4 regions of the Arthrobacter sp. UYEF21 genome follow, and region 1 is predicted to be linked to each of the others. Evidence: riboswitches for the same ligand, from Rfam matches in the RefSeq annotation. Region 1 holds a riboswitch; each other region holds the start of a gene.
The links. A riboswitch is a leader RNA that binds a small molecule or an ion and turns the genes downstream of it on or off. The one in region 1 is predicted to bind thiamine pyrophosphate.

Region 1 (4,793 bases):
CTCATTCCGTCGACGGTGCGGCCCTGGCGGGCAGCTAAGGGTGCCGCCCCGGCCGTTCGAAATCAGCCTAGTGCATCGGGGCCTGCAGCTCCGGCCAGCGCCACTTAGCGGACAGCAACCCGGATATTGTTGCGCCACGGATCCTCGAAGCGCAGTTCGGCACCCGTGTGGTGTGACGCCAGCCCGGCGACCTTCAAGCGGTCAGCGAGGGCTCCGACGTCGTCACCTGAAGGGACTTCGATGAGCACCTCCCCTAGTCCCAGGGTGTCCTTGCGCGGTCCGGCGCCGCGGCTGTTCCATACGTTCATTGCCATGTGGTGGTGATATCCGCCCGCAGAAACGAACAATGCCTGCCCGTGCCAGCCGGCGGTCTTTTCGAAGCCCAGCGTGCCCACATAGAAATCGTGCGCCGACTGGACATCACCCACCTGGAGGTGGACGTGGCCCACACCGGCTTCGGCGGCCTGCTGGCCGTCCATGGATTCCTCGGTCATGTGCTGCTCAAGGTAGCGCTGCGGCGGCAGTGCCAAGCTGTCCATCAGCACATCCTTCCCGTTCCAGGACCAGTTTTCGCGGGGCCTGTCCCAGTACAGTTCGATGCCGTTGCCTTCGGGGTCATTGAAGTAGAAGGCTTCGCTAACGAGGTGGTCGGCGCTGCCGGTGAAGGACCGGGGTTCGTACTGGGCCGCGGTGGCTACCGTGGCAGCAAGCGAAGCCCGGTGGTCAAAGAGCAGCGCCGTATGGAACAGCCCGGCCTCGCCCCTGCGGGGCAGGCTCAAGGACTGGGCGGCCGCAAGATGGACCAGCGGGCGCCGGAGCCGGCCAAGGTAGACGCCGCCGTCCTGTTCGGCGACGACCTCCAGGCCGAGCGCACGCTGGTAGTAGTCGGTCATCAGCTTCATGTCGCCCACCTTGAGCATCACTGTGCCCATGGAGAGGTCGGCAGGAAGGAGATCCCGACTGGTGGCTTCTGCAGTCATTGAACGCTCCCGGTCCGTTGGCCTTCGGGGTCGAAGGTGGCCATGACTCCATTTTACTTGAAGCTTCAATTTAATTCAAGTGGCTGGGCAGACAGGTTGCGACAGCATCCCCGTGACTGCTGTCACAGGCCACCCTCGGCCTGTGGTAGCTTCGACTTGACCACACGGGAGCCCTTGCAGGGGCTGAGATCGGGCTGACGCAGCCTGCGACCGTTGAACCTGTCCGGGTAATGCCGGCGAAGGAAGTGAATATTCATTGAATACACAAGAAACACAGCTGAACCCTGCCCAAAGTGAAGCCGACCAGGATCAAACGGTCCGGCCTGAAACCCAGTCACTGAAGTCCCACTCGCTGGCGTTCATCAATGATGACGCCACCGGGATCCGGGTTCCCGTGACCGAGATCGCGCTGGAACCGTCGCCGAACGGCGAGGCGAACGGGCCTTTCCGGACCTACCGCACGGCCGGTCCGGGCAGCGATCCGGTGGTGGGCCTCAACCCGTTCCGCTCGGAGTGGATCGCCGCCCGCGGCGACACCGAGCCCTACAGCGGCCGGGAACGGAACCTGCTCGACGACGGCAAGTCGGCAGTTCGCCGCGGCGCCGCTTCCGCGGAGTGGAAGGGCGCGCAGCCCGTGCCCCGCCGCGCCGTCGAAGGCAAGACCGTCACGCAGATGCATTACGCACGGCAGGGTGTGGTGACGCCCGAGATGCAGTTCGTTGCCCTCCGCGAGAACTGTGACGTGGAACTGGTCCGCAGCGAAGTCGCTGCCGGCCGCGCCATCATCCCCAATAACATCAACCACCCGGAATCTGAACCGATGATCATCGGCAAGGCCTTCCTGGTGAAGATCAACGCCAATATCGGCAACTCCGCGGTGACCAGCTCCATTGCCGAGGAGGTGGACAAGCTCCAGTGGGCCACCCAGTGGGGCGCGGACACCGTCATGGACCTGTCCACCGGCGATGACATTCACACCACGCGGGAATGGCTAATCCGCAACGCCCCCGTTCCCATCGGCACCGTGCCCATTTACCAGGCTTTGGAGAAGGTCAACGGCGAGGCCAACAAACTGACCTGGGAAATCTTCCGTGACACCGTGGTTGAGCAGTGCGAGCAGGGCGTGGACTACATGACCATCCACGCCGGAGTGCTGCTGCGCTACGTGCCGCTGACGGCCAACCGCGTCACCGGCATCGTCTCCCGCGGCGGCGCAATCATGGCCGGCTGGTGCCTGGCCCACCATCAGGAGAACTTCCTCTACACGCACTTCGACGAGTTGTGCGAGATCTTCGCCAAGTACGACGTCGCATTCTCTTTGGGCGACGGACTGCGCCCGGGAGCGACGGCGGACGCCAATGACGCCGCCCAGTTCGCCGAGCTGGACACTCTGGCGGAGCTCACGCAGCGGGCCTGGGAATTCGATGTCCAGGTCATGGTGGAAGGTCCCGGGCACGTCCCGTTCCATCTGGTGCGGGAGAACGTGGAACGCCAGCAGGAACTCTGCAAGGGCGCCCCGTTCTACACGCTTGGGCCGCTGGTCACGGACATTGCCCCGGGCTATGACCACATCACGTCCGCCATCGGCGCCACGGAAATCGCCCGCTACGGCACCGCGATGCTTTGTTACGTCACGCCCAAGGAACACCTTGGCCTCCCGAACAAGGACGACGTCAAGACCGGGGTGATCACCTACAAGATCGCCGCCCATGCAGCAGACCTGGCTAAGGGCCACCCGGGTGCGCACGAGCGTGATGACGCCCTGTCCAAGGCACGGTTTGAGTTCCGCTGGCGCGACCAGTTCGCATTGTCCCTGGACCCGGTCACGGCGGAAGCCTTCCATGACGAAACGCTGCCGGCCGAACCGGCCAAGACCGCGCATTTCTGTTCCATGTGCGGGCCGAAGTTCTGCTCCATGAAAATCAGCCAGGACATCCGGGACGAGTATGGTTCAGCCGATTCCCAGGCAGCCATCGCCGAGGCCTACAGCGGCATGCGGGAAAAGAGCGCGGAATTCCTGGCCTCCGGCGGCAAGGTATATCTGCCTGAACTGCAGCTTCCGGGCGCAGGCGGCGAAGCGGCGTCAGGAAGCCTGAACTGAGACTGACCTGCTGACCTCGGCGATGAAGGACCGGATGGCCCGGTCACCTTCAACCGAGTCCTGTGGCCGGTGCCCTCCTGCAGCGATGCGGTGCAGGGCACCGGTTTCCCGCAGGTATACCGCGATTTCCTCGTAGAGAGGCTCCCAGCCTCCGGTCAGGACCATGGTGGGGACGCCGGGAACAATGTGGAGCGGGGCTTCCCAGGATGGGGCCTGCAGGCGAAGCCGGCGCGCTGACCGTTTTTCCTCCGGCGTGGAGGGCTCCTGAAGGTCGGCCGCGAACATCCGGCGTACGAACTCCCGCTGGAATTCCTCATCGCCCAACTCGTAACGGACCTCAAAAAGCGGCTGCATCAGCGCCACGTGCGCTGAGGTGGCGGGCAGTTCGGCGGTGAGCGACAGGCAGGCGGGTTCCACCAGCGTCAGGGAAAACACGAGGTCGGGGCGTTGGACGGCCGCCATCATGGCTGCGATGGCGCCCTGAGCATGGGCAACAACATGCCCGCCGGCGGCACCGCGCCCGTCATCCGCCAGTGAACGAAGGATGATGGCGGTGTCCTCGGTGAACGAGGATTCCACGGGTTCAGCCAGGGGGTCGTAGCCGTGGCGTCGCAGGAACAGGGCATCGTAGGCCAGCGCCATCCCGTGCTGGCGCGGCCACGCTGCCGCCCCGAACGGCCCGCCGCCGTGCACGAAAACTACCCTCTGCTTGAACATGACCCAACCTTATTCCAGAGCCCCCACATCCTTGCCGGATGGCAGCAGCGTCGTTGCCAGCCCTCAAAAGCGCACCGGCTGCTGCCCACCCGGCAAAACGCGTCTACTTGCCGAGGAACTTGTCGAACCCCTTGGGCAGGTTCAGCTGCGAGGGATCAAAGTCGCCCGACTGCTGGCCGAAGGCTGCGCCCGTCGGCAGGGCCTTAGCCGCTCCGGCCCGCCGGGCCTCGGCATCCTTGAGCTCTTGGGCAGCCTTGGCCGGGTTGCCGGACCGTGCCTTTTTCTTCGGGGCGTTCTTGCCGCCCTTGCGCGCACCACCGGGGCCACCCATGCCGGGCATCCCTGGCATCCCTGGCATTCCCGGCATGCCGCCGCCCTGGGCCATCTTCTTCATCATCTTCTGGGCCTGGGCGAATCGCTCCAGCAGGCCGTTCACCTCGGACACGTGCACGCCGGAACCTCGGGCGATGCGAGCGCGGCGGGAGCCGTTGATGATCTTCGGGGCGACGCGCTCGTGCGGCGTCATGGAGCGGACGATCGCCTCGACGCGGTCGATCTCGCGCTCGTCAAAGTTTTCCAGCTGCTGCCTGATCCCGGCCGCACCCGGCATCATCATGAGCATCTTCTTCATGGAGCCCATGTTGCGGATCTGCTGCATCTGCGAGAGGAAGTCGTCCAGGGTGAAGTCTTCCTGGTCGGCGAATTTCTTCGCCATCCGGGCGGCTTCGTCCTTGTCCCAGTTCTTCTCTGCCTGCTCAATCAGGGTGAGGACGTCGCCCATGTCCAGGATGCGGGAGGCCATCCGGTCCGGATGGAACAGTTCGAAGTCGTCCAGGCCTTCACCGGTGGACGCGAACATCACGGGCTTGCCGGTGACCGACGCCACCGAAAGCGCAGCACCGCCGCGGGCGTCGCCGTCGAGCTTTGACAGCACGATGCCGGTGAAGTTCACACCCTCGTCAAAGGCCATTGCCGTGTTCACGGCGTCCTGGCCG
Region 2 (3,750 bases), on a different contig from region 1:
TTCAACCCCGCATGCTGCCTGACGGCTGGCCGGGAACCGGGAGTTTTACGAGGGTCACTGCCCGGCGGGTGGAGACGGCCAATACTCATGGGACGGGATGCTCCATGTCCTCCGCCATGGCGACCCTGCAGGTGCGCTTTGGTGATTGGACAGAGGCCTTGACGGTGACCAAAGCGTGGCTGCAGGACAGTCTGCTTCATGCCTGGGAACTGCAGGTCGGTTCAGGCGCAGGTCCGATCCATCATTTTCACCAGTTATGGAACCCAACCGTTCCTGTCCCGGGTGAGCACCCGGTCCCGGGGCCTTCCCCGGGGTACCGGGCTCTGACGGTTCCGACGCTGCCGCACCAACGTTGCACCTCTGAGGGGGCGCTGTAGGTTGATGCGGACATTGGAGGTGTCTATTTTGGTGGTTTTAAGGGCCGTCCGGTCCACCCGGGGGAGACCGGTGCCCGCAGGTACGGGAGGCCCGGCGGTCGCGCCGTGGTGTCCGGCACGACAGCCGTTTGGGAATCAGGTCGGGCAGGGCACGGCGGCAGCACGGGCAGGTGAGGGCGCTGGTTTGGCCGGGGGTGGGTATAATCGGTCCCAGTGACACGGGGTGCCGGGCGGCTTGTTGGCCCGGCTGAGATGACACCCGTTGAACCTGATCTAGTTGACACTAGCGAAGGGATGTCCTGCAACGGTTCGCACGGTCCTGGCGCCCGGATCGCATCCTTTCGCCTTATCCGAAGGTGAAGAAACTGATGGAACTGGCAAAACAAATCGTTCTTGTGACCGGCGGTGGCCGCGGTCTGGGCAGCAATATTGTGCAGGCGTTCGCGGCCCGGGGGGCGCGGGTGGTCATCAATTATCGCCGCAGCGCCGAAGCCGCCGGGGAACTGGCCGCCGGTTATGGCCCTGAGCACGCTGTTGCACTGCAGGCTGACGTCACCGACTCCGGTCAGGTGTCGGTGATGCTGGAGCAGGCCCGGGCCCATTTCGGTTCCGCCGTCACCACTGTGGTCAATAATGCGCTGGCCGATTTCTCGTTTAACGGCGATGCCCGCTCCGGCGCCGGGGATATTTCATGGGCGGATTTTGAGGCACAATTCGGCGGCAGTGTCCGGGGGGCTTTGAACACGACCCAGCAGGCTTGGGAGGGGATGCGTGGCCACGGGTTTGGGCGCATCATCAACGTCGGGACCAATCTGTTCCAGAACCCGGTGGTCCCGTACCACGACTACACCGCGGCCAAGGCCGCCCTGCTGTCATTGACCCGCACCATGGCCAAGGATCTGGGGCAGCACAATATTGCCGTGAACATGGTCTCCGGCGGCCTGCTGCGCACCACCGATGCCAGCGCCGCAACGCCGGAGGAGGTCTTTGACTACATTGCCGCTTCGACCCCCCTGGGTAAGGTCACCACCCCGGCCGAGTTCGCCGATGCCATCTTGTTTTTCGCCTCGCCCTGGGCGCGGTCGGTTACCGGGCAGAACCTGGTGGTCGACGGCGGACTGGTCATGGACTAGGCGGCCTCGCGATGAACGGGAAACGGCAACTGCATCTGAACGCTTTCCTGCTGGGAGCCGGCCACCACGGTGCTGCCTGGCGGCGGCCCGGATCGCCGCTGGAGCAGCTCGGAGAGATTGGTTACTATGAGCGGCTCGCACAAAGCGCCGAACGCGGCCTTTTCGATGCCGTGTTCTTCGCCGACGGGCAGTCCGCCGGTGACGTCGGCGCCGGTCCGAGATGGTTTCTGGAACCGTTGACCGCGCTGGCGGCCATGGCCCGGGCAACGGAAAACATCGGGCTTATCAGCACCGTCTCGGCCACCTTTTATTCCCCTTTTCATGCCGCCCGGATGCTCGCCTCCCTGGATCACATCAGTGCCGGACGTATCGGGGCGAACGTGGTCACGTCCATGTTCGATGCTGAAGCCCGCAATCATGGTCTGGAAGCGATGCCCGACCACGCGCAGCGCTATGGCCGCGCCGCAGAGTTCATTGAGGTAGCGCTGGGGTTGTGGGACTCATGGGCTGATGATGCGCTGGTTCGGGACAGAGCCCGGTTCTATGCCGATCCGGCCCTGGTCAGGCCGTTGCATCATGAGGGCGACCACTTCCGGGTGGAGGGGCCCTTAAACGTGCCCCGGGGCCCACAGGGACGCCCCGTGCTGTTCCAGGCCGGTGCTTCCGGGGCCGGCCGGGATCTTGCCGCCCGGTACGCGGAAGGGATTTACGCCGTTGCCTACGATCTTCCCAGCGCCCAGGCCTACTATGCGGATATGAAACAGCGGATCGCTGCGGCCGGGCGTAATCCGGGGAAGGTAGCGATCATGCCCGGATTGGTGACGTATGTGGGCTCCACCGAGGCCGAAGCCCGGGCCAAACAGGACCGGGGGGATACGCTGCTGCCCACCGGAGAATCCCTGACACGGCTGGGCACGTTCGTGCAGCAGGACTGTACAGGCTGGGAGCTGGACGCCCCCGTGCCGTCCCTGCCGTCGGCGGCAGAATTTACTGGGCCGCAGGGCCGTTATGCCACCATATTGCGCATTATTGAAACCGAACGTCCCACCGTGCGGCAGTTACTTGGGCGCCTGGCCGCAGGAGGGGGCCACTGCACAATGGTCGGCACGCCGGAGCAGATCGCTGACCAGATGGAGCTCTGGTTCCGCTCCGGGGGCGCTGACGGGTTCAACCTGATGCCCCCGCTGCTGCCCGACTCCCTGGACGAGTTCGTCGATGACGTCGTCCCTGTCCTCCAGCGCCGAGGACTCTTCCGCACCCGCTACACCGCCTCGACGCTGCGCGGGCATCTCGGGCTGGACCGCCCGGCTGTCGGCGCCCCTGCGTAAAAGCGCCACTACGGCATGGCGGCGGTTCCGATCATCCGATACCGTCCGCGACAGGGTTGCCACAAGCTGGTTCCCCTGACGACAAGGGGCTCCAAGCGGGCGTATTGGATAGCCTTCCGTCAGGAACGTCCCTCCTCCCTGGAGTCCTCTCGGGCTTTGTGCTTTCAGGCCCGAGGCCTTCCGTGGGCAGCATCCGTGGTGTCGTTGAGGTTGCCGGGCCGGTGAAGGGTTTCGAGGAGTTGCAGTTCGTAGTGGGCGAACCGGGCCGATGCCATCATCGACAGTTGACGTGGTCTGGGCAGGTCGATGGGGAGGTTTAGGCGCACGGAGGCGGGCCGGGGGCTGAGTACGACGACCCGGTCGGCCAGGTAGATCGCTTCACGGATGTCGTGGGTGATCAGGACCGCGGTCCAGGAGTTGTGGGACCAGACATCTTGAAGCCACGCCTGCATGTCGGTGCGGGTGAGGGAATCGAGGGCGCCGAAGGGCTCATCCAGTAATAGGACGTCACGGTCCTGGACGACCGTGCGCAGCAGGGCGGCCCTTTGCCGCATTCCTCCGGAGAGCTCGAAGGGATGCGAGTTCTCAAAACCGGCCAGCCCGAAGGCCGGGAAGAGGCTGGCGGCACGTGCCCGCGCGGTCTTTTTGCTTCCGCCGCAGACTTCCAGGCCCAGAGCGGTGTTCTGAAGGATAGTGCGCCAGGGAAAGAGGAGGTCTTTTTGCGGCATGTAGGCAAAGTGTTCACGTTCCCCGGTGACGGAGCGCCCATCGATGAGGATTTCGCCGTCGCGGGGTTTTTCCAGGCCGGCCATGATGTTGAAAAGGGTGCTCTTTCCGCATCCGCTGGGACCGATGATGGCAAGGAATTCTCCTTGTTGTGCGGAGAAATTGACGTTGTTGATGACAGGACGG
Region 3 (4,793 bases), on a different contig from region 1:
TACGTCCTGATGACACTGGGCGGGACCGGCCCCCGCATCCGCGCCGGCGTCACCTACGTGGTGGTCTCCGTGGTGTCCTCGGTGCTGTTCCTGATTTCCATCGCCATGGTTTACGGCGCCACCGGAACAGTGAACATGGCCGACCTCGCCATCAAACTCGCGGACCTGGACGAGGGTACCCAGACCCTGCTGCACGTGATGCTCCTGGTGGCTTTTGGCATCAAGGCGGCCGTGTTCCCGTTGTCGTTCTGGCTGCCTGACTCCTATCCCACCGCGCCGGCGCCGGTCACGGCCGTGTTCGCCGGGCTGCTGACCAAGGTGGGTGTCTATGCGATGGTGCGTACCGAAACCCTGCTGTTCCCCGGCGACAGCCTCAACACTCCACTGATGGTGGCGGCGTTGCTGACCATGGTGGTGGGCATCCTTGGTGCCCTGGCCCAGAGCGACATCAAACGTCTGCTGTCCTTCACCCTGGTCAGCCACATCGGCTACATGGTGTTCGGCCTGGCGATGTCTTCGGTGGCCGGGCTGGGCGCCGCCGTGTTCTACGTGGCCCACCACATCACCGTCCAGACCAGCCTCTTCCTGGTCACCGGACTGATCGAACGCCGCGGCGGCAGTTCCTCGATGGACAGGGTGGCCGGCCTGGCCAAGTTGTCGCCGGTGCTGGCCCTGCTGTTCTTTGTGCCCGCCATGAACCTGGCCGGCATCCCGCCGTTCTCCGGGTTCCTGGGGAAGGTGGGGCTGATCCAGGCCGGCATCGAGCTGGGCACACCCCTGGCCTACGCCCTGGTGATCGGCGGGGTACTCACCAGCCTGCTGACGCTCCTGGCCGTCGCAAGGGTCTGGAACCGTGCTTTCTGGCGCAAGCCGTCCGACGCCGAACACCCTGACCCCGTCCTGCTGGCTTCGCCGGAAAATTCGGACACCGGCCAGCGGGCAGGGCGCACCAACGTCACGCTGCTGCCCCGGACGATGGTGGGCTCAACCCTCGGCCTGGTGGTCCTTGGCGTGGCCCTCACAGTCTTCGCCGGGCCGCTGTTCCGGGTCTCGGGCCAGGCAGCCCAGGAAATGCTGGAAAGGTCCTCCTACATCCAGGCCGTGCTGGGTGAGGACACCGAAGTTCCCCAGCTGGCGCTGAAGTCCGGAGGCGGCAAATGAGCCGCCGGCGGATTTCCCTGCGCCAGGAGCTCCCGCTGCTGGTCTGGCTGGTGCTCGTATGGGGAGCGCTGTGGCAGGACTTCAGCCCCGGTAACCTGCTCTTCGGCGCCCTGCTGTCCGTGCTGGTGGCCCGCATGTTCTACCTGCCGCCGGTGGAACTAAGCGGCCGCTTCAACATCCTGCACGCGGTACCGTTTGCCCTGCTGTTCCTGTGGCGGGTGGCGGCAGCGAGCATCGAGGTGATGTACCTGGCGGCCATTCGCGGCCCCCAGGTGATCAACGCCGTCGTCGCTGTCCCGCTGCGGAGCCACCAGGACCTGATGGTAACAATCGTGGGGCACGTGATATCGCTGATCCCGGGCTCCCTGGTGGTGGAGGTGGACCGTTCAACGTCCACCCTCTACCTGCACGCGCTGAACATCAGCGCCCCGGAGGACGTGGCGGACCTGCGGAGGGAAGTCCGCTCCATTGAAGCGCGCCTGATCAAAATCATGGGGACCACGGAAGAACTTGAAATCGTCCGGCAGGAGGCCGCAGCATGATGCAGACCGTCCTGGCCGTCACGGCAGTCATTCTTTCGCTGGCAGCGGCCGGCGCCATCATCCGGATTGCCCGCGGCCCTTCGCTGCTGGACCGGGTGCTGGCCTCAGACGTCCTGCTCGCCATCCTCGGCGCCGCGCTGTGCATCGACATGGCCGTCAACAAGCACCTGAACAACCTGATGCTGCTGGTGGCGCTTTCCGTTGTCGGCTTCATCGGCTCGGTGACTGTTGCCCGTTTCGTGGCCGACCGGCGGGAGCAAACCCATGAGTCCTGAAGCGAGCGTGGTGGATAACGTCATCGATGCCGTGACGGCGGTGTTCCTGGTGGTGGGCGCCCTGATGTCCCTCGCCGCCGCCATCGGCCTGCTGCGCTTCCCCGACCTGCTGAGCCGGATGCACGCGGCCACCAAGCCGCAGGTGCTCGGGCTCTTCCTGCTGCTGGCGGCCATCGGCCTGCAGATGCGGACGTGGTGGGTGTGGCCGGTGCTGCTGGTGGCGTGGATCTTCCAGCTGCTGACCGTGCCGGTGTCCGCGCACATGGTGGGCCGATCCGGCTACCGCACCAAACACCTGCACCGAGAACTGCTCAGCTCTGATGACCTCGACGCCGTGGTGCAGAAGGCGGCGCAGTCCTCCCGTGAGCAGTCAGCACGTGAAGAAGCGTCCGGCGGCGGCTGAGAGTTTTTGTCCAGATAATTCGGCTTCAGGACTGCCCAGGGGCCATTAGCTGGACAAAACTCGCTAGACGACGTCCTGGCTCTTAGCGAACCTGGTGATGGCCCGCTGCGTGCCGCGGTTGGCGAGCACCTGGATGATGGTGCTGACCGAGGCTGAAATAAGCGCGAACGTCAGCGCCGAGCGCAGGCTCGTGGGGGTGTCTTCGTCCTTGCCGGTGGGGACCTTGCGGCCGGTGGACTTTTCCCACACGGTGTTGACTAGCTTGGTACCGACAAACCCGGCGCCGAGGCTGATTGCGGTGCCGAGCAGCTTGATGAGCAGGTTCATTCGTTGAACTCCTTATGGGCTATCGGGGATTGTCATTAGCCTAACGTCATCGGACCGGGGGCCGGCACTTGAGCCGCCCGGCTCTTGCCCAGGCCCACCAGCATTGAGGGCATTTCAGCAGCAGCCCCAGGTGGAGGGATTCGTCCTTCGTGAAATGCGGGAACTGCAGCTCGCTGACCTCGGCGTCGGTCCTTGCTATCAGCGCTTCGAGCGAGCCCTGCGGCTGGCTGTCGCTGGAGTCGGGATCGAATACGGTCACATGTGGGAAGTCGGCAGCCGTGGCCCACAATCTACCGCGCCTGCGGTGTAAACTGGATCACGCCCATCAGGGCAGATTTATTTACGACAGGGGAGCGCCGCCGTCGGGCACTGCAGCAATGCAACCGATGGATAGGCGCTGAGAGTGCGGACAGCCGCAGACCCTCGAACCTGATCCGGTTAGTACCGGCGCAAGGGAGTCGAGCTTCTCAGAGTGTCCGGATCCGGGCGGCGCAGTCCGTGCCGAAACCGCGAACTCTCCCCTCCTGTACCTCAGGAGGCAGAAATGACAACAGTAGGCATGAAGAAAGCCAGCTATAGCTGGCGGGTTGTGGACATCGTGGTGGCAGCTTTGATCGCCATCGCCGGCGGTGTCATTTTCTGGGCCTGGTCCCAGGGTGCGGCGCTGGTGTCCGCGCCGATGAACGCCACGTACCCGCCCCTCACCGGCCTGATCGCCGGCGGCTGGATGATTCCGGCCGTCCTGGGCATGCTCATCGTCCGCAAACCGGGCGCAGCGCTCTTCTGCGAGGCCGTTGCCGCCACCGGTGAGCTCATGATGGGTTCCCAGTACGGCACCACCGTGCTGATCTCCGGCATCCTCCAGGGCCTCGGCGCGGAGCTCGTTTTCGCCGCGTTCGGCTACAAGAAGTTCAACCTGCCGGCAGCCGTGCTCGCCGGTGCCGGTGCCGGCCTGTTCTGCGGCCTGAACGATTCCTTCCTCCCGTGGGGCTGGAACATCGCCTATGAAGCCGGCGACAAGGCCACCTACATTCTGTTCTGCGCGATCTCGGGTGCCGTCATTGCCGGCGCCGTGTCCTGGATTGCCACCCGCGGCCTGGCCAAAACCGGGGTGCTGGGCTCCTTCGCTTCCCGGAAGGCCGGTTCGGAGCCCGTTTTCCACTGATGGCCGTTTCCGACGCCGGTGCTTCCGGAGTGCGCCCGGCCGCGGTATCCGCCCGTGGCTGGGGCTGGCGGCACGCCGGCCGCATGGCGCCGGCCGTCCGCGGGCTCGATCTGGACATCGCGCCGGGCGAGCGGGTGCTGCTGCTGGGCCCTTCCGGTGCGGGCAAATCAACGCTGCTGCACGCCCTCGCCGGAGTGCTCGGGGATGAAGGGGACGATGCCGACGAGACCGGTTCGCTGCTAATCGACGGCGCGGTGCCGCGCAGCCAGCGCGGCCGCGCCGGGCTCATGCAGCAGGACCCGGAAACGCAGGTGGTCCTCTCGAGGCTGGGTGACGACGTCGCCTTTGGTGCCGAAAACCTGGCCGTTCCCCGGGACGAGATCTGGAAGAGGGTCCATGAGGCGCTCTATGACGTGGGGCTGCGCAGGGCCGGACGCCCGCAGGGCGGAGCTGGCGGTGCCGGCGGCTTCGGCGGCGGACTCCCGCTGGACCACCCGACGTCGGCTCTGTCCGGCGGCCAGAAGCAGCGGCTGGCCCTGGCCGGCATCCTCGCGATGCGGCCGGGGCTGATCCTGCTGGACGAACCGACAGCCAACCTCGATCCCGCCGGTGTCCTGGAAGTCCGCGACGCCGTGGGCCGCTGCCTCGACAAAACCGGCGCCACCCTGGTGGTGGTGGAACACCGGGTGTCCGTCTGGAAGGACCTGGTGGGCCGGATTGTGGTGCTGCAGCCGGGCTCGGGCGTGCTGCTGGATGGCCCGCCGGACCGGGTGCTCGCCGAGGCGCGGGACATGCTGATCGGGGCCGGTGTCTGGGTGCCGGGCCATGTTCCGGCCACCCGCCCCCGTGCGCGTGCTTCGGCTGACGGCGGCCAGCTGCTGCTGGCGGCCGAGGACGTTGCCGTGTCGCGCGAGCGGCCC
Region 4 (4,793 bases), on a different contig from region 1:
CATGAATCTCGTCAATGGTGATGACGAGTCCGGTGCCTTGTGCGTCCAGCAGGCGCAGCAGTTCGTTCCCGGTCCGGCGCCAGTCCGCGGCCCGTTCCGGAGGGAGCTGGGTCGTTAACCCGAACCCTGCTGCGGAGAAGGCTGTGATTTTCCGGGCCGGCTGTCCATCCCCGAGTTCGTCGCGGAGGCGAAGCATGTCATCGCCGATCCCGGCAAGGAATCCAGGCGTGGCTGTCCGGGAGATGACGGCCCACCCGTGTGCCCGGGCGATCTCTTCGGCCGCGCTCAACATGACCGTCTTGCCGATGCCCCTGGAGCCCGTGATGATAGTCAAAAGCCCTGGCGCGCCGGAACCTTGCTGCAGGCCGTACTCGAACTCGTCCAACAGCCCTGCCCGTCCGACCAGTACTGGAGGCGTGGCTCCGGCCGTTGGCTTGAAGGGGTTTTGCACGGCATCTCCCGGGTGAAAGTAGGTGAAACTGGTGAAAGTGGTGAAACTTCGTCCACCCTATGCCGGCACCTCACGCTAAGCAAGGCGCGGTGTCCAGCGGTAGCATCGGGCCATGACTCCTGAAGAGAACTGTCTCGAGCACGCGCTGCACGTCGGCGAGGGGCTGACCGGCCCTGAGCTTGGAGCAGTTAGGTTTCGAACCGCGCCTTGAGGATATGACTGAGGACCAGCGGAGCCACCTGGACCCTGATGACCTCGACTGGATGGATTCAATCATTCCGGAGCGGCGCGACAGAAGCCTGCTCCAGGCTAAGCTTCTGGCCGGGGCCATGTGGGAGGCTTCCGTGGTCCTGATAGACCAGCTTTTCGAGGATCTTTCCGGCTTACGGATCCGTGAGCGGATCGATCGACGGGACATCGCCAATACTTTCGTCCTGTCCGGACTGCCACCCAGACACGCGGAGAGATATGACGCACGCTTCGCCCAACAGTTTTGGTTATTGCTGCGGACATGACCGTGGCGCTGATCCGCGGCTGGACACGCCCGTCATGCGTCGCCCAGGAGTTGGCGCAGCGTTGCCTTGTCGACTAAGTCGAAGTCAGCCAGGATCTATACGACCTGGATCTAGCAGACGGCTGGCGGGGCCTGCTTGAACAACACATGCTCGAAGACACGGACAGTGAAATGCTGTACCAGAACCCAATGGACGGCTTCGAAGGCGATATCGCGCTGAACATGCAACTGGGCCTTGCACCGATGAATGTCCAGGACTGGTTCGAGCCATTCAACGACGCCTCCGTCCCGCCGTTCGTGCGCTAATCGACATGCTAACTCCCCCGTCAAACCATCATTTGAAACGCAGATAACGATCTTTCGTCAAGCGAGCGTTCCATGCAGGGGAGAGGCCACGAACGTGTTCCGGGTATGGCCCCAGACCCACGACCTGCAGGTCGGGACCGACCCGGCAGGCAAACCCCTCGCCATCCGCAACCACGGCCAGATCTGGCTGGTCGACCCCGACACCGACTCCCAGCATTGGTACGGACGGGACGCATGGTGGGACACCCGCCGCACAGCCGCCGTCGACAGCGGCGACCTGGTCAGCATCGAATACTGGCGGGTCCAGGTCCGCCAGGGAACTTCCGGCTCCGCCCTCCGGACCTTCACGTTGCGCCGGAACCCGCTCTCCCCGCACTGGCTCCTCGAAAGCATCAGCGACGGCGACGAGACAACCGAAAATTGAACGACCAACCCTTCAACGATCAGACGTGGGCAGGGATTCGGCCAGAATACACGCTGCCAACCCTCGGGCAGGTACGGCGCCGGCTCTCCGAGCTCATGGAAGACCCCGAACCCGTGATGCAGCAGCTCGTCCGCGTCTTCATCGACGACGGCACCTTCTGCCCGGGATTCCAGTTCCTCCCCGGCAACCCCCGGTTCTCCGGTTGGTGCGCGCCTGTGCCTGTGTGGTAGTAGGCTTTCTAGAGTGACACGGGGTGCCCTGGGCAACAGGGCTGAGATAAGACCCGTTGAACCTGATCTAGTTCGTACTAGCGAAGGGATGTTGCGGATGACTGTTCGCCTGACACCTGACCATATCTGCACGATGCTCGCCCGGTTGCGGGAGACAGGGCCATTGGTGCAGTGTCTGACCAACGCGGTTGTGACAAACTTCACCGCGAATGTGCTTCTAGCCGTCGGGGCGGCGCCAGCCATGGCTGATGTCCCCACCGAGGCCGGCCAGTTTGCCCGGATAGCTTCCGGAGTTCTGATCAACGTGGGTACTCCCCACGCGGAGCAACGGGTCGCCATGGTCGAAGCCGCCTCGGCCGCTCAGGAGGCAGGCACTCCCTGGGTTCTTGACCCGGTCGCGGTCGGTGTCCTGCCGGTGCGTACTGCCCTTGCCAGTGAACTGCTCTCTTACGCCCCGACCGCTATCCGGGGCAACGCTTCAGAGGTTATCGCACTGGCTGGGTTGGGGGCAGGTGGCCGTGGTGTTGATGCCGTCGATAGTCCCGAAAGTGCGCTGGCAGCGGCCGGCCGCCTGGCCAGTGTTCACGGTTCCGTCGTGGCCGTTTCCGGGGCCGTTGATCTGATTACTGATGGCATCGATGTGATCCGGATCGGTAACGGCCACCCTTATCTGACCCTGGTCACCGGGGGTGGCTGTGCACTGGGTGCGGTCACCGCAGCTTTTTTGGCTGTGGATGGCGACCGTCTGGCAGCGACGGCTGCAGCCACCGCGGTGTATACCGTCGCTGCCGAAATCGCCGCTGACGGCGCCCGCGGCCCGGGCAGTTTCGCGGTCGCGTTCCTGGATGCGCTGGAGTCTGTGGATGCCGAAATAATCCGGTCCAGAGTGGCTATCTCATGACGGGCGCCGGCAGGGCTGGCTTCACCCCGGGGATTTATCTGATCACTGATGATAAGTTGTGCGGGGAACGCGGAGTGGTGGAGTCGGTCAGCGCCGCCGTTGCCGGAGGCGTGCGAATGGTACAGATCCGGGAAAAAACGGCCAGCGCCGCCCGGTTCTACGATCTGGTGATGCGTACCGCGGATGCCGTCGGTGACCGGGCCACGGTGTTGGTGGATGACCGGGTGGATGTTTTTCTCGCCGCCCGGGCGGGCGGTGCGGCTGTCCACGGCGTCCATATCGGTCAAAGCGATCTTCCGGCACCCCAGGTCCGGGCAATTGTTGGCCAGGACGCGTTGATCGGGCTGAGCGCCAACACGGCCGAACATCTCGCGCAGCTGCACGCCCTGCCTTCAGGGACGGTGGACTATCTGGGCGTGGGCGTGATCCGTCCGACGTCGACCAAGCCGGACCATCCGGCGCCCTTGGGCATCGAGGGGTTCGCCGCTATCGCTGCCGCTACGCTGCTGCCCTGCGTCGCAATCGGCGGCATAACCCCGGCCGATGTCAGTGCATTGAGGCGCGCCGGAGCGGCCGGCATCGCCGTGGTCTCAGCCATCTGTGCCGCCGAAAACCCTGCCCGCAGCGCCAAAGAGTTTCTCAAGGAATGGACCCACTGAACACCGCAACCGCCTACATACCCCGCCCAGCCATCTCTCCATTTCCGGTTCCGGCGCCGCTCCTAAATCGCGGCACCGCGCGGTCGGATAATCCCGGCAAAACCGGCCCACCATCTATCCGGCACCAGCAAACGCTCCGCATACGCGGGGATAAGGACTTCTCGTGAACAAACGACGACGCTTACTCGTGGGCGCAGCCAGCGCCCTCACCCTTACCGCCATGGCAGCCCTGTCAGCCTGCGCCGGTGCGGGAGAAAATTCCACTCCGGCTTCTTCCGGGACCACGCCCATTACCTTCGCCCTGGACTGGACGCCCAACACGAACCACACCGGGCTGTACGTGGCGCTCAACAAAGGCTATTTCGCCGCCGCCGGACTCGACGTTCAGGTACTGCCCTACAGCCAGTCCTCCACCGACACCCTCATCAACTCGGGTGCGGCGGACTTCGGAATCAGCTTCCAAAACACGGCGACGTTCGCCGCAGCAGCGGGGGTGGCCAACACCTCGGTCATGTCGGTGCTCCAGCACGATGCCACAGCCATCGGCGTCCTGGCCAGCCGGAAGGACATTGCCAGCCCTAAAGACCTCGATGGTAAAACCTTCGGCACGGCCGGGCCCAGTGCCACGTTCCCTACCGAAGCCGCAGATGCCATCAGGAACGCCGGCGGAACAGGCAACTTCGGTCGCGTCACCCTGGGCACGTCCGCCTACGAAGCCCTGTACGCCGGCAAGGTCGACTTCACCTCAGCCTTCAAGACCTGGGAAGGCATCGACGCCTCCCTCCGCGGCACTCCGATGAAGTTTTTCAACCTGCATGACTACGGCGTGCCGGACCAGTATTCGGTGATCATTGAAGGCAACCGGGAATGGATCAAGGGACACCCGGACGTGACCAAAAAGTTCGTCCAGGCCCTCCAAAAGGGATACCAATATGCCGCAGCCGACCCCGACGCTGCCGCGAAAATACTTGTTGACGCCAACCCCGGTATCTTCGCCAACGACCAGCTGGTCTACAAGAGCCAGGAAGAACTGAGTGCTTCCTACCTGAAGGACGCCAACGGCCAGGTCGGCACTCAAACAGCGGATCAGTGGAAGCAGCTGGCGGATTTCCTCTACAAGAACGCCCTGCTGGCCGATGAAAGCGGCAAACCCCTCTCCAAACCCCTTGACACCATGGCGTTGTTCACCGATGAGTATCTGGCCGGCAAATAGCTCCCGCGCCCTCCCCTGTCCCGGACGCGGGCCGCGGGACCGTAACGGCAGAAAGGCAACGCTGTGAGTGGGGGTCCGGGAGACGGAGCGGGGTG

Region 2: it holds a riboswitch for thiamine pyrophosphate, as region 1 does, so the genes downstream of both, ABIB27_RS15450 (3-oxoacyl-ACP reductase) here and thiC (phosphomethylpyrimidine synthase ThiC) in region 1, are expected to answer to the same signal.
Region 3: it holds a riboswitch for thiamine pyrophosphate, as region 1 does, so the genes downstream of both, ABIB27_RS09075 (ECF transporter S component) here and thiC (phosphomethylpyrimidine synthase ThiC) in region 1, are expected to answer to the same signal.
Region 4: it holds a riboswitch for thiamine pyrophosphate, as region 1 does, so the genes downstream of both, thiM (hydroxyethylthiazole kinase) here and thiC (phosphomethylpyrimidine synthase ThiC) in region 1, are expected to answer to the same signal.

What each region holds. Positions count from the first base shown of each region.
Region 1 covers NZ_JBEPNF010000001.1:399,071-403,863, reverse strand. Annotated here, with positions in the region: gene ABIB27_RS01840 (VOC family protein) at 105-980, opposite strand; TPP riboswitch at 1,135-1,242, shown strand; gene thiC (phosphomethylpyrimidine synthase ThiC) at 1,237-3,081, shown strand; gene ABIB27_RS01830 (alpha/beta hydrolase) at 3,064-3,798, opposite strand; gene ffh (signal recognition particle protein) at 3,902-4,793, opposite strand, start outside.
Region 2 covers NZ_JBEPNF010000016.1:7,095-10,844, reverse strand. Annotated here, with positions in the region: gene ABIB27_RS15460 (recombinase family protein) at 1-89, opposite strand, end outside; gene ABIB27_RS15455 (bifunctional hydroxymethylpyrimidine kinase/phosphomethylpyrimidine kinase) at 12-377, shown strand; TPP riboswitch at 587-689, shown strand; gene ABIB27_RS15450 (3-oxoacyl-ACP reductase) at 746-1,510, shown strand; gene ABIB27_RS15445 (LLM class flavin-dependent oxidoreductase) at 1,522-2,838, shown strand; gene ABIB27_RS15440 (ABC transporter ATP-binding protein) at 3,003-3,750, opposite strand, start outside.
Region 3 covers NZ_JBEPNF010000006.1:135,405-140,197, reverse strand. Annotated here, with positions in the region: gene ABIB27_RS09105 (Na+/H+ antiporter subunit D) at 1-1,161, shown strand, start outside; gene ABIB27_RS09100 (Na+/H+ antiporter subunit E) at 1,158-1,703, shown strand; gene ABIB27_RS09095 (MrpF/PhaF family protein) at 1,700-1,978, shown strand; gene mnhG (monovalent cation/H(+) antiporter subunit G) at 1,968-2,381, shown strand; gene ABIB27_RS09085 (DUF4235 domain-containing protein) at 2,445-2,708, opposite strand; gene ABIB27_RS09080 (hypothetical protein) at 2,755-2,967, opposite strand; TPP riboswitch at 3,046-3,182, shown strand; gene ABIB27_RS09075 (ECF transporter S component) at 3,253-3,873, shown strand; gene ABIB27_RS09070 (ABC transporter ATP-binding protein) at 3,873-4,793, shown strand, end outside.
Region 4 covers NZ_JBEPNF010000016.1:1,413-6,205, forward strand. Annotated here, with positions in the region: gene ABIB27_RS15395 (DUF8462 domain-containing protein) at 1-451, opposite strand, end outside; gene ABIB27_RS15400 (hypothetical protein) at 667-966, shown strand; gene ABIB27_RS15405 (hypothetical protein) at 1,113-1,271, shown strand; gene ABIB27_RS15410 (hypothetical protein) at 1,366-1,695, shown strand; gene ABIB27_RS15415 (hypothetical protein) at 1,692-1,925, shown strand; TPP riboswitch at 1,935-2,031, shown strand; gene thiM (hydroxyethylthiazole kinase) at 2,023-2,826, shown strand; gene thiE (thiamine phosphate synthase) at 2,823-3,485, shown strand; gene ABIB27_RS15430 (ABC transporter substrate-binding protein) at 3,649-4,698, shown strand.